DNA from 3 places in the Streptomyces sp. TS71-3 genome. Region 1 is predicted to be linked to each of the others. Evidence: riboswitches for the same ligand, from Rfam matches in the RefSeq annotation. Region 1 holds a riboswitch; each other region holds the start of a gene.
What was found. Region 1 has a riboswitch for cobalamin ahead of Sm713_RS33060 (ABC transporter substrate-binding protein). Riboswitches for the same ligand answer to the same signal wherever they lie in the genome.

Region 1 (4,157 bases):
GGCCACCGCCGTCCTGGTGGCGGTCTTCTCCCAGAACCGGCGCCTCAACGAGAGCTCCGTCATCGGCGTCTTCTTCGTGGCCGCCTTCGCCCTCGGCGTCGTCATCATCTCCCAGGCCCCGGGATACGCCGGCAGCCTCGAACAGTTCCTGTTCGGCTCCATCACCGGTATCCCCACATCCGACCTGTACATCGACGCCGTCACCTCCCTCGTCATCCTGGCGGTGCTGTTCGCCCTGCACAAAGAGCTGGTCACCATCTCCCTGGACCGCGAATCCGCCCGCGCCATGGGGATTCCCGTGTTCCGGCTCGACCTCGTCCTCTACGTCCTGGTCACCCTCGCGGTCGTCATCAGCGTCCAGACCATCGGCAACATCCTCGTCCTGGCCCTGCTGGTCACGCCCGCGGCCACCGCCCGGATGCTCACCGACAGGCTCGGCGTCATGATGGTCCTCTCCCCGGCCGCCGGCGCCCTGGGCGCCCTGGTAGGCCTCTACGTCTCCTGGGGCTGGGACCTGCCCACCGGAGGCACGATCGTCCTGGTCCTGACAGCCGACTTCCTCCTGGCCTGGTTCCTCGCCCCCCGCCAGGGCCTGATCGCCAAGGCATGGCGCCGCCGCGCCCGCGCCGGCCTGCGCACGTCCGCCCCCCGCCCTCGGACGGCGACCGGAGAACCACCCGAAGCCGCCGGCACTGCCGCACCCCCCGTGGCCGGGGAAGGCGGCCCCCCCAAACGCCTCCAGGACCCGTCCCCGAGCCCCCCGCCGCGCCCGTCCGGCAGCGACATGGAGCCGGCAGCCCGCAGGTCGGCCGCCGACTCCGGCGCCGCCCCCCGCCGCCGGTGGATGCTGCCCGCCGTGGGCGCCGCTCTCGCGGTCCTCGGAACGGGCGCGCTCGTCGCCGCCGTGCTCGATCCCAGCGCCCAGGCGACCTCTGGCGGATCGCCCCGCACGGCGCCGCCTCGCACGCCGTCCCCGGCCCCCTCGCCGGCCGGTACGCTCCCTTCTTCTTCGGGCACCCCGATCGCCGAACTGCCTGATCCGGCCTGGGTCACCCGGACCGCTGAGGCCGCCGGCATCCCCGAACGAGCCCTGACCGCCTACGCCGGGGCGTCCCTCGCGGTCGCCGCGACGGACTCCTCATGCCACCTGGGGTGGAACACCCTGGCCGGCATCGGCGAGGTCGAATCCCGGCACGGCACCATGAACGGCGCCGGCATCGGCCACGCCGGCGAGGCCACCCCGACCATCATCGGCGTCCCTCTCAACGGCCATCACGTCGCCAGGGTGCCGGACACCGACGACGGCACTCTCGACGGGGACAGGACATGGGACCACGCGGTCGGCCCGATGCAGTTCATTCCGGCGACCTGGACCACGCAGGCCAAGGACGGCAACGGCGATGGCAGGAGGGACGTGAACAACATCGACGACGCCGCCCTCGCCGCCGGCGTCTACCTGTGCCGGACCGGCGGGGACCTGGCGGTCGCCGGCAACTGGATCGCCGCGATCAACGCCTACGACTCGGGGGCGGATTACAACCGGAAAGTCGCCGAGGCCGCCAATCGGTACGCCTCCGTCCGGTAGGCCGACCTGCTCTCACGGTCCACCTGACCCGCTGACCTTGCCTGTGCCCTGTCAACGCGAAGCGCTGGGCGCGCCGCACCCGGCGCGGCCACATCCGGTGGGCCTGCCGGCCGACACCTGTTGCGTGGTCGCCTTCGGCCGTCTGGCGGACACGTTCGGACGGCGTTCCACGTACCTGCCGATCCCCGCAGGGCACCCCCAGTGAAGTGCGTCGCAGCCAGGAGTTCGAGAACTTGGTACGTTGCCGGGGCCGTGGTGCACGGGAAACCGGTCCGAGTCCGGTGCGGCCCTCGCCACTGTTGCCGTGGAGTGTCGCGGCCCTCGCCGACCGGCTTCGCAAGCGGTCGGGGCCACTGAGCATCCGGAAGGGCGTTGCTCGGGAAGGCCGGCTGAGACGCGTCGATGCGGAAGCCAGGAGACCGGCCACGGCGCTACGTGTTCCACGAGGGTTTTGGAGGAGACGTGCCGAGAGGCCCGCTGCGTTCGTGTCGATCCATTCGCTCCATATCCACCAGAGGTTCCGCGCGTGCCGGTCGCGTGGTGGCGACCTTGCTGTCCGTCTGCGCTCTCGGGGCCTGCACCGGCGCTCCCGCGTCCGGCGGTGCGGCGGACAGCGCGAAGCAGGCGCCGGTGAGCGTGAGCAGTTGCGGGACCGCGGCAACGGTCCAGGCGCCTCCCAAGCGGCTGGTCACGCTCAACGAGGGAGCCACGGAGGTGGCGTTGTCGCTCGGCCTGCAGTCCCGCATGGCGGGAACGGCGTATCTCGACGACTCCATCCCGGCGAAGTGGAAGGCGGCCTACGACTCCGTCCCGGTGCTCTCCAAGGAATACCCGACGAAGGAGAAGCTCCTCGCGGCCCGTCCCGACTTCCTGTACGCCTCCTACTCCAGCGCGTTCACGGACAAGGTCGCCGGCACGCGTGACGAACTCCACGGCGAGGGCATCCCCTCGTACCTCTCCCCGTTCGGATGCGGCGACGACAAGCAGGTGCCGCCGGTGTCCTGGCAGTCGGTGTGGGGCGAGCTGGGCGACGTGGCCGAGGTCTTCGGCGTGACGCCGCGGGCCACCGCCATTCAGAAGCAGCAGAAGCAGGAGCTGGCCGAGCTCGCCAGGACGGGCGCGGGCAAGGGCCTGGACGTGCTGTGGTACGACTCGGACACCAAGACCCCGTTCGTCGGTGCCGGACACGGCGGGCCGCAACTCATCCTCGGCGCCGTGGGAGCCCGCAACGTCTTCGGGCATCTGCCGGGCGGCTGGCAGAGCGTGAGCTGGGAGAAGGTCGCCGCTGCCGATCCGGATGCCATCGTGCTCGCGGATGCCAGTTGGGACACGGCCCAATCCAAGATCCACTACCTGGAGCACGATCCGGTCCTGAGCAGGCTCACCGCGGTCCGACACAGGGCGTTCGTGGTGGTGCCGTTCTCGGAGTCGACTCCCGGGGTTCTCCTCGCGGACGGTGCCTCCCGGGTGTCCGCCGGGCTGGCCAAGCTGCACCTCGGTTCATGACCGGCGTGCCGCGCCCCGCGGCACGGGCGGCCGGCCCCGGCCGGACGGCGGCGGTCCTGGCCCTCGGCGTCGGGGTGCTGCTTGCCGCCATGCTCCTCGGCCTCGCCGTGGGCTCGCAGCACGAGCCACCGGGCACCGTGATCGATGTCGTCGCTCGCCGTCTCGGTCTGGGCAACCCGCGGGTGACGCTGCTGGACGACCAGATCGTCTGGCAGTTGCGACTGCCGCGGGTCCTGGGGGCGGCCGCCACGGGTGCCGGACTCGCGGTCTGCGGTGCCGTGTTGCAGACGCTGACGGGCAACGACCTGGCCGATCCGTATCTGCTCGGGATCTCCGACGGAGCCGCCGCAGGGGCGGTGACCGTGATCGTCCTCGGCGTCGGGGCCTCTGGAGCCGCGGCCGCCGGAGCCGTCTCGGCGGCTGCCTTCGCCGGCGCTCTGCTCGCCGTTGTCGTCGTCCTGGCGCTGGCGGGAGCCCGTACCTGGTCGCTGCCCGCTGCCCGCACCGTGCTCGCCGGAATCGCGGTGGGGCAGATGTGCGGGGCGTACACGTCGTTCGTCGTGCTCGTTCTCGGCGACCGCGACGCGGCGCGCGGTGTCATGGAGTGGACGCTGGGCTCGGTGGCCGGGGTGCGGTGGCACACCGCCGTCTTCCTGATCGCGGTGGCCGTGGCCGGCACGGTGATCACGACCTCGTCCGCCCGCGATCTGGACGCCTTCGCCTTCGGCGAGACGGCCGCCCGTTCCGTCGGCGTGCACGTCGAGCGCACCCGCTGGACCCTCGTCGTCACCGCCGCACTGGTGACCGCGTGCCTGGTGGCCGACACCGGTGTCATCGGTTTCCTCGGCCTGGTCGTACCCCACATGGTGCGCCTCGTCTGCGGCCCGCGCCACGCGCTCCTGCTGCCCGTGTCGGCGCTGCTGGGCGCATCCCTGCTGGTGGCCAGCGACGTCGTGGCGCGCTCGGTCCTCCCGGACCAGGAGATTCCCGTCGGCGTCATCACCGCCGGACTCGGAGCGCCGTTCTTCGCCTGGTTGCTGTGGCATCGGGGGCGTGCCGACGGGAG
Region 2 (4,157 bases), 1.4 Mb from region 1:
AGGTACCGGCCACCGCGTCGGCCACGACTTCCTGCCTGCCCGGCGGTGCGGCCCACTCGCTGAGCAGGGTGACCCCGGCCTCGGGACGGCTCATGTCCGGCACCGCACCACGGCCGTGTTCCATCGCGGTTCCCACTCCCCTCGGAGGCCTCCTGTCCAGTGGGTACCCGCCTGGGCGCGGCCGACCCGGTCCCAGGGCCCGGAGAAGGCCGGGACGGCATCTGCGGACCCCGGTGATCTGACAGCCCCGTCGTGGCTCTCCTCTTGGGCGCACCAGCGCCCACCTGGGCCCCGAAGGGGCGCGGGGAGCTGCGCGAGCGACCAACCACCCGCCGGTGGTCCGGGCACGACGGAGACTGCCCCCTCGGGACGGCGGCGATCCAACGGTTTCGTCGTGGCTGGTCGCTCCCCCACTGCCTTGAGGACGTGGGAGGTGCCCCCATCCCCGCGCCCCTAATCCCGCCGGCCCACGGCCGCAAAGGCGCCCCGAAAGGGGCGCGGGGAACGGCGCGAGCAACCACCACCGGCCGGTGGTCCGGACACGACCGAAACAGCCCCCTCGGGACGGTGACGACCTGACGGTCTCGTCGTGGCTCCCCTCTTGAGCGCGCTCCAGCGCCCCCAAAGGGGCGCGGGGAACGGCGCGGGAACGGCGCGAGCAGCCCCCACCGACCGGCGGTCCGGAGGCAACCGGAACAGCCCCGTCAGGACGGTTCCGCTCCGACCGCCGAATCGTGGCCGCCCCGGCCACCCACCCGGCGCCCCGCGCCCCGCAACACCCGTTCCGACAGCTCGCCGAAGATCAGCCCGAACGCCGTCCACAGCACGAGCTGGATCGCCAGGGCCGAGAGCCTGAACTGCCACAGCAGGCTCGCCGGGAAGTCCTTCGGCACCTCGTTGACGGCGGGCAGGAACGCGTACGCCAGCCCGACCGCGACGACGAAGCCCGCACCGGCGGCCACGGTGGCGTACCAGGTGCCGAGCCGGGGCGCGAGCCGCCGCCCGGCGATCACCGCGGCCACGGCGAGCAGCACCGCGAGCAGCATCATCAGGAAGTACAGCGCGGTCCGCTTGCCGATGGTGCCGGGGTCGCCCACGGAGGGCGGGTTGGCGGGGTACTTCAGGAACGGCACGAAGTAGACGGCGACCAGACCGGCCAGCGACACCAGCATCGCCGTGGCCCGCGGCCCGAAGCGGCCGGCGCGGCCCAGCGCGAAGCAGAACGCCAGCGCGACGATGCCGCCGAAGGCGACCCCGTACACCAGCACGCCCGTCGCCAGGCCCGCCGTCGACTGGAGCGACCGGCTGACGACCGCCATCTCGTGCTCGTGGGAGTGCGCATCCTCGAAGGCGATGGCGGAGTCGACCCGCGGCTCGCCCAGCAGGTATGCGACGACCAAGGCGAGCACGCCCGCGGCGAGACCCGCGAGCATGCCACGCACCAGAAGATTCCGGACAGCGGAGGAGTCGACTGACCGCTCGGCCGCCCGCTCGTCGGACACGGTGCCCCGGCCCGTCAGTGGCAGGGGAAGCCGAGCAGGTGACGGCCGTCGTGCACCCACTCGTGCACGTCGGTGCCCGAGAACACGGAGGTGGCGCCCTGCTCGGCGCCGACGAAGTACAGCAGGACGAGCATCAGCACGCCGAAGAAGACCGCCCAGGGGAGCACGGCCCGCACGGAGAGCTTGGGAACGGGAAGAGGCTGGGTGGTGGCCGATTCCGTGGCCGGCGATGCGATGGACTGCGCCATGATGGGACCTCCTGCGGGGAACTCGCGTCCCGATAGGTGGAGCTCGGTCGGCACGGCGGGTCTGGCTCGTCCGGTGGATGCCGGACATACAGTGGCGCGACCGCCCCGGTCTCCCACCGGGTTCCGCCGTGTCGCGTGAATATCATCGGAACCGTACCGCCCGGCCGCCCGCAGGCCAACACCCCCTTGTGCGGCTCGAACGGCCCACCGCCGCCGGGTCCGGCCACCCAACCCGCCCGTGCCAGGGGCGACTTGGGCCCCGCCCGGCGGCCGGGTACCGGCGCGAGAAGAGCACGGAGCCCCGTATGACGGTCCGCGTGACCCTTGTCTCATCCGCCGCCGGCACGGCCCTGGCCGGCGCCCGCTTCGAGGCCGGGCACCCGCTGACGCCCGCGGGCCGGGAGTCGGCGAGGGCCGCGGCGGCGGCACTGCGGGCCACCGCCGTTCCCTCGAAGCGGCGCCCCGTACCCGCCCGAGCGCCCGCCCGCCGGAAAACCGGTGGTGCCCCCCGACCACCCCTGCCACGCTCACCCGCATGACCGACCGTCCCGTGCCGACCGGCCCCGCCCGCCCTGCCGCCACCCGCTCCTTCGACGACCTGGTCGCCGAGGCCGGTGCCGTCTCCGTCGACGGGTGGGACTTCTCCTGGCTGGACGGCCGGGCGACCGAGGAGCGCCCCGAGTGGGGCTACCAGCGGCAGATCGGCGAGCGGCTGGCACGCGTGCCGTCCGCACTGGACCTGGAGACCGGCGGCGGCGAGGTGCTCGCCGGAGTGCCGCGGCTGCCGCCGCTGATGGCCGCGACGGAGTCCTGGCCGCCGAACCTCGCCAAGGCGACGGCCCTGCTGCGCCCGCGCGGCGTGGTGGTCGTCGCGGACGACGGCGAGCCGCCGCTGCCCTTCGCGGACGGCGCCTTCGACCTGGTGACCAGCCGTCACCCGGTGGCCGTCCACTGGCCGGAGATCGCCCGGGTGCTCCGCCCCGGCGGCACCTACCTCTCCCAGCACGTGGGCCCGGAAAGCGTCTTCGAGCTCGTCGAGTACTTCCTCGGGCCGCTCACGGACGAGCAGCGGCGGGGCCGGCACCCGGACGTCGCCCGCGGCGGAGCCGAGGCGGCCGGGCTGGAGGTGGTCGGCCTGAGGAACGCCCGGCTGCGGATCGAGTTCTTCGACATCGGCGCCGTCGTCTACTTCCTGCGGAAGGTGATCTGGATGGTGCCGGGCTTCACCGTCGAGGGCCACCGCGACCGGCTGCGCGAGCTGGACGCGCGGATCCGCACCGAGGGCCCCTTCGTCGCGCACTCCGCCCGCTACCTCATCGAGGCCCGCAAACCGGCAGCGTGACGCGGCGGCCGTACCCCCGAACAGCACACCCCGGCGACGACGCACCCGAACAGCGCATCACCCGCCCCGTGCACCCGAACGGCGCACCGGCGCCCCCGCTTCGGGTCCCCGCCGGGCGTGGCGCACCGCGGCGTGCGGGAGACGGGGCCGCGGTGCGGGTGATCATCGACGCATGGACGCCACCCTTCACCTCGCCCAGCGGCCCGAGGCGGACGCCCTGCTGAGCCGCAGCCCGCTGGCCGTGCTGGTCGGGATGCTGCTCGACCAGCAGATCCCGATGGAGTGGGCGTTCACGGGGCCGTACACCATCGCGCAGCGGCTCGGCACGGACGACCTCGACGCGTTCGCCATCGCCGCGCACGACCCCGACGACTTCGCCGCGCTGCTCGCCGCCACCCCCGCCGTGCACCGCTACCCGGGGTCCATGGCGACCCGCGTCCAGCGGCTCTGCCAGTACCTCGTGGAGCGGTACGACGGCCGGACCGAGGGGGTCTGGGAGGGCGCGGCGAGCGGTGCGGAGGTGCTGCGGCGGCTGGTCGACCTGCCCGGCTTCGGGCGGCAGAAGTCCCAGATCCTCCTGGCCATGCTGGGCAAGCAGCTCGGCGTCCGCCCCGAGGGCTGGAGGGAGGCGGCCGGCGCGTACGGCGAGGAGGGCGCGCACCTGTCCGCCGCCGACATCACCGGCGAGGAGTCCCTGACGAAGGTGCGCGAGCACAAGCGGGAGCTGAAGCGGAAGTGACGGCGCACATCCGGCCGTTCCGCGCGCGCCACGCCACTCCGGTGCGCCGCGCCACTCCGGTGCGCCGCGCCACTCCGGTGCGCCGCGCCACTCCGGCACGCCACGCCACTCCGGCACGCCGCGCCACTGCGGTGCGCCACGCTTCCGCGTGCGCCGGACCACTCCGGTGCGCCGGGCCCTCCCGGGTACAGCCGGGCCCGTCCACGTACGCCGGGCCCGTCCGCGTACGCCGGGAAGTTCCGCTCGCGCCGGGCCGTCACGGGTGCGCGGTGAGCGCGCCGGCATGCCGGGACGGGGCCGGCCGGGGGGCGGCGCGGTGGCCAGGG
Region 3 (4,157 bases), 300 kb from region 1:
CGAGGCCGGGAGCGAGGACCAGGCCGTGCAGCACCGCGGCGGCCAGCGCGGGAGAGACCAACCGGGCGGCCAGCCCCTGGTGGCAGACGGAGGCCGCGACCCGCCTCTCGACCGCGCCGGGCGGCTGGCCACCGGCTGTGGCCAGCCACTCCTGTACGCCTGACACACGTTCTTCGAGCAGGGGGCGGGACATCTGCTGCCAGGGCCCGGACGGCTCCGTGCCGGGCGGATGGACCTGGACGGCGAAGAACGGACCGAGTTCGGCGACGTCCTCGATCAGCGCGCTCACCGCCGTGGGGCTGTTCATGCCGGGATGGGATCCGGTTCCTGCGAGGGGGAGCCGGCGTCTCGGCGCGCGGGCTGGAGCAGGCGCTCGGCCAGGGGAGCGAAGGCCAGGCCGATGACCGTCCAGAGGATGAGCTGGGCGCCGACCGAGTAGAAGCGGAAGGCGAACAGCACGTCGGCGGGGAAGCCCGGGTAGACGATGGTGCCCTTGGCATCGGTCAGCGGCAGCGGGGTCTCGGTGGCCTGGTTGCCGAAAGCCTCCTTGTTGTACGCGAGATGGCCGAGCGGGGGCAGGATCAGCATCACGATCCCGATCGCGACGACGAACGCGGCGACAGCAAGGAGCGTGGCGTTCCAGTTGCCGAAACGGGCCTGGAGCCGCCTGCCGAGCCAGACGGCGCCGACGAGGAAGGCGACGGAGCACACGACCATGATCAAATACAGGCCGCTGCGCTGCTGGATGGTCTCCTCGTGGCCGATGGCGGGCGGGTTGGCCGGGTACTTCAAGAACGGCACCAGGTACAACCCGAGGAACCCGCCGCCGGCGACCAGCAGGGACAGCGAGCGGGCCCGCAGACGGCCGGTACGGCCCAGGCACACGGTGTAGGCCACGGCGAACAGCGCCCCCATGGCCATACCGAAGAAGATCATGCCGACACCGATGCCGACGTTGGCCTGGATGGTGCGGCTGAACAGGTCCGGGCCCGCGGCATCCGGGGGCACACCGGCGGCCTTGCCCAGGGCGGCCTGGGCGGCGTCACGACCGCTCTCGTAGTCGATGGCCCTGTCGATCTGCGGCTCGGCGAAGATCCGCGCGAAGACGAACGCGAGCACACCGGCGACCGCGCCGACGAGTATGCCGCGCAGGATGAGCTTCTTTTCCATGTCGAGTTGTCCGTAGTCCGGGTGCCGGCGGGGTCAGTGGCAGGGGAAGCCCAGGAAATGGCGGGCGTCGTGGACGAACTCGTGGACGTGCATGTCGTTGCCGAACACCGAGACAGCGCCCTGGTCGACACCGATGAAGTAGTAGACCGCCAGCGCGATCAACGCGGTGCCGACGAGCCAGAAGGCGGACTTCGAGACCGGCAGGACCACCGGCAAGGACGCCGGACGGGATGGGGAAACGCTGCTCAAGGTGAGCCCTCCTCTGGGATCGTGCGTCCCTGGTGCGTGCGGGCGGAGTGAGGGCCCAGTGTCTGACTTGCCGACCACCTTCCGGCGGCGGGCTCACAGTGGCGCGACCGTGCTGGAATTCCACCAGCTTCCTCAAGCCATCACTTCACGCGGAGCGTACGGCCCGCCCCTCCAGCCGTCAATCAGGCCCCTGTGCGGACCTGCCGCCCGAAGGAGCGGCGAGCGGACCGTGATCGGCTCCCGACCCGTTCCACGTCCGTCCGCGGGCGCGTCTGTGTCTCTTTTCATGTCCCGTGTGTGGTGAGCCGTGCTGCCCTGGAGGGCACTCGCCGTCTAGGGTGGCGGGTGCAGCTGGTTCGCACTGCCCGCCAGGCAGAGGCGTCGCAAGAGGGAACCCGGTGGGAATCCGGGACTGCCCCGCAGCGGTGAGCGGGAACGACCGCCGTCATACGCACTGGGCCCGGAGCAACGGGCCCGGGAAGCGACGGCCAGTAGGTGTCCTCCCCGTGAGGACGTGCCCGCGAGTCCGAAGACCTGCCACCTGCCCGCGTGCGGCCTCGTACGCGGACATCCCGGTGACCTCGTGGGCGGGTCGGCGTACATACCAGGCAGCGCACCGCGCCGACAGCGCGCGTCACTCGTCCGGTCTGACATCCCTTCGCCTCCGTATCCCGTCGCCGGGATCCTCAGGAGACATCTCGCGAAGGAGATTTCCGTGACCAGCAAGCCCGCAGCCGCGGCAGCACGGGCCACCGTGTACGGCTACCCCCGCCAGGGACAGAACCGGGAACTGAAGAAGGCCATCGAGGGGTACTGGAAGGGCCGCGTCAGTGCCGATGCCCTTCGCTCCACCGCCGCCGAACTCCGCCGCGACAACTGGCGGGATCTGGCCGGTGCGGATGTCGACGAGGTTCCCACGGGTGACTTCTCCTACTACGACCATGTGCTGGACACCACGATCATGGTCGGCGCGATTCCCGACCGCCATCGGGACGCCGTCGCCGCCGACCCTCTCGACGGGTACTTCGCGATGGCCCGCGGAACCCAGGACGTCGCGCCACTGGAGATGACCAAGTGGTTCGACACCAACTACCACTACCTGGTCCCCGAGCTGGGCCCCGACACGGTGTTCACGGCCGACTCCGGCAAGCAGGCCGCCGAGCTGGGGGAAGCCCTCGCCCTCGGCCTGGCCGCCCGGCCCGTCCTGGTCGGCCCCGTCACCTACCTGCTCCTCGCCAAGCCCGCCCCGGGCGTGGCCGCGGGCTTCGACCCGCTCACCCTCCTCGACCGGCTGCTTCCGGTGTATGCCGAGATCATCTCCGACCTGCGGGCCGCCGGTGCCGAGTGGGTGCAGCTGGACGAGCCCGCGCTCGTCCAGGACCGCACCCCGGCCCAGCTGAGCGCCGCCGAGCGCGCCTACCGGTACCTCGGGGACCTCACCGACCGGCCGAGGCTGCTGGTGGCCTCCTACTTCGACCGTCTCGGCGAGGCCCTGCCCATACTGGCCAAGGCGCCCGTGGACGGGCTCGCGCTCGACTTCACCGAGGCCGCCGCGGCCAACCTGGAGGCCCTGGCCGCCGTCGGGGGCCTGCCCGGCAAGCGCCTGGTGGCCGGTGTCGTCAACGGCCGCAACATCTGGGCCAACGACCTGACGGCGTCACTCGCCACCCTCGGCACCCTGCTCGGCCTCGCCGACCGCGTCGACGTGGCGGCCTCGTGCTCGCTGCTGCACGTCCCGCTGGACACGGCGGCGGAACGGGACATCGAGCCGGGGATCCTGCGCTGGCTGGCCTTCGCCCGGCAGAAGACCGCGGAGATCGTCACCCTCGCCAAGGGCCTGGCCCACGGCACCGGCGCGATCACCGCCGAACTCAGCGCGAACCGCGCCCACCTCGCTTCCCGGGCCACATCCCGCATCACCCGGGACCCGGCCGTCCGCGCCCGCGCCGCGGCGGTGACCGAGGCCGACACCCGCCGCTCCCAGCCGTACACCGAGCGGGCGGCCGCCCAGCGTGCCCGCCTCGGCCTGCCCCTGCTGCCGACCACGACCATCGGCTCCTTCCCCCAGACCACACAGCTGCGCGGCGCCCGCGCCGACCTGCGGGCGGGCCTGATCGACGGTGCGGCCTACGAGGAGCGCATCAAGGCCGAGATCCAGGAAGTCGTCTCCTTCCAGGAGAAGACCGGACTGGACGTCCTGGTGCACGGCGAGCCCGAGCGCAACGACATGGTCCAGTACTTCGCCGAGCAGCTCACCGGCTACCTCGCCACGCAACACGGCTGGGTCCAGTCCTACGGCACCCGCTACGTGCGCCCGCCGATCCTGGCCGGCGACATCTCCCGCCCCGGGCCGATGACCGTGCGCTGGACGGCCTACGCCCAGTCGTTGACGGACCGGCCCGTCAAGGGCATGCTCACCGGCCCCGTCACCATGCTGGCCTGGTCCTTCGTCCGCGACGACCGGCCCCTCGGGGACACCGCCCGGCAGGTCGCCCTGGCCCTGCGCGACGAGGTGAACGACCTTCAGGCGGCGGGAACCCCCGTCATCCAGGTCGACGAACCCGCACTCCGGGAGACCCTCCCGCTGCGGATCGCGGGCCGCGCCGCTTACCTGGCCTGGGCCACGGAGGCGTTCCGGCTCACCACCGGCCAGAGCCGGCCGGGCACGCAGATCCACACCCACATGTGCTACGCCGAGTTCGGCGACATCGTGCAGGCCATCGACGACCTCGACGCGG

Region 2: another riboswitch for cobalamin. It lies ahead of Sm713_RS27600 (CbtB domain-containing protein); the one in region 1 lies ahead of Sm713_RS33060 (ABC transporter substrate-binding protein).
Region 3: another riboswitch for cobalamin. It lies ahead of metE (5-methyltetrahydropteroyltriglutamate--homocysteine S-methyltransferase); the one in region 1 lies ahead of Sm713_RS33060 (ABC transporter substrate-binding protein).

The regions. Positions count from the first base shown of each region.
Region 1 is NZ_BNEL01000003.1:2,104,654-2,108,810, forward strand. Features, by position in the region: gene Sm713_RS33055 (anchored repeat-type ABC transporter permease subunit) at 1-1,585, shown strand, start outside; cobalamin riboswitch at 1,803-2,028, shown strand; gene Sm713_RS33060 (ABC transporter substrate-binding protein) at 2,126-3,091, shown strand; gene Sm713_RS33065 (iron ABC transporter permease) at 3,088-4,157, shown strand, end outside.
Region 2 is NZ_BNEL01000003.1:751,649-755,805, forward strand. Features, by position in the region: gene Sm713_RS27590 (antibiotic biosynthesis monooxygenase) at 1-94, opposite strand, end outside; gene Sm713_RS27595 (CbtA family protein) at 705-1,445, opposite strand; gene Sm713_RS27600 (CbtB domain-containing protein) at 1,517-1,750, opposite strand; cobalamin riboswitch at 1,787-1,921, opposite strand; gene Sm713_RS27605 (class I SAM-dependent methyltransferase) at 2,286-3,092, shown strand; gene Sm713_RS27610 (HhH-GPD-type base excision DNA repair protein) at 3,265-3,831, shown strand.
Region 3 is NZ_BNEL01000003.1:2,405,891-2,410,047, reverse strand. Features, by position in the region: gene Sm713_RS34360 ((2Fe-2S)-binding protein) at 1-307, opposite strand, end outside; gene Sm713_RS34355 (CbtA family protein) at 304-1,170, opposite strand; gene Sm713_RS34350 (CbtB-domain containing protein) at 1,204-1,419, opposite strand; cobalamin riboswitch at 1,478-1,551, opposite strand; cobalamin riboswitch at 1,772-1,959, shown strand; gene metE (5-methyltetrahydropteroyltriglutamate--homocysteine S-methyltransferase) at 2,135-4,157, shown strand, end outside.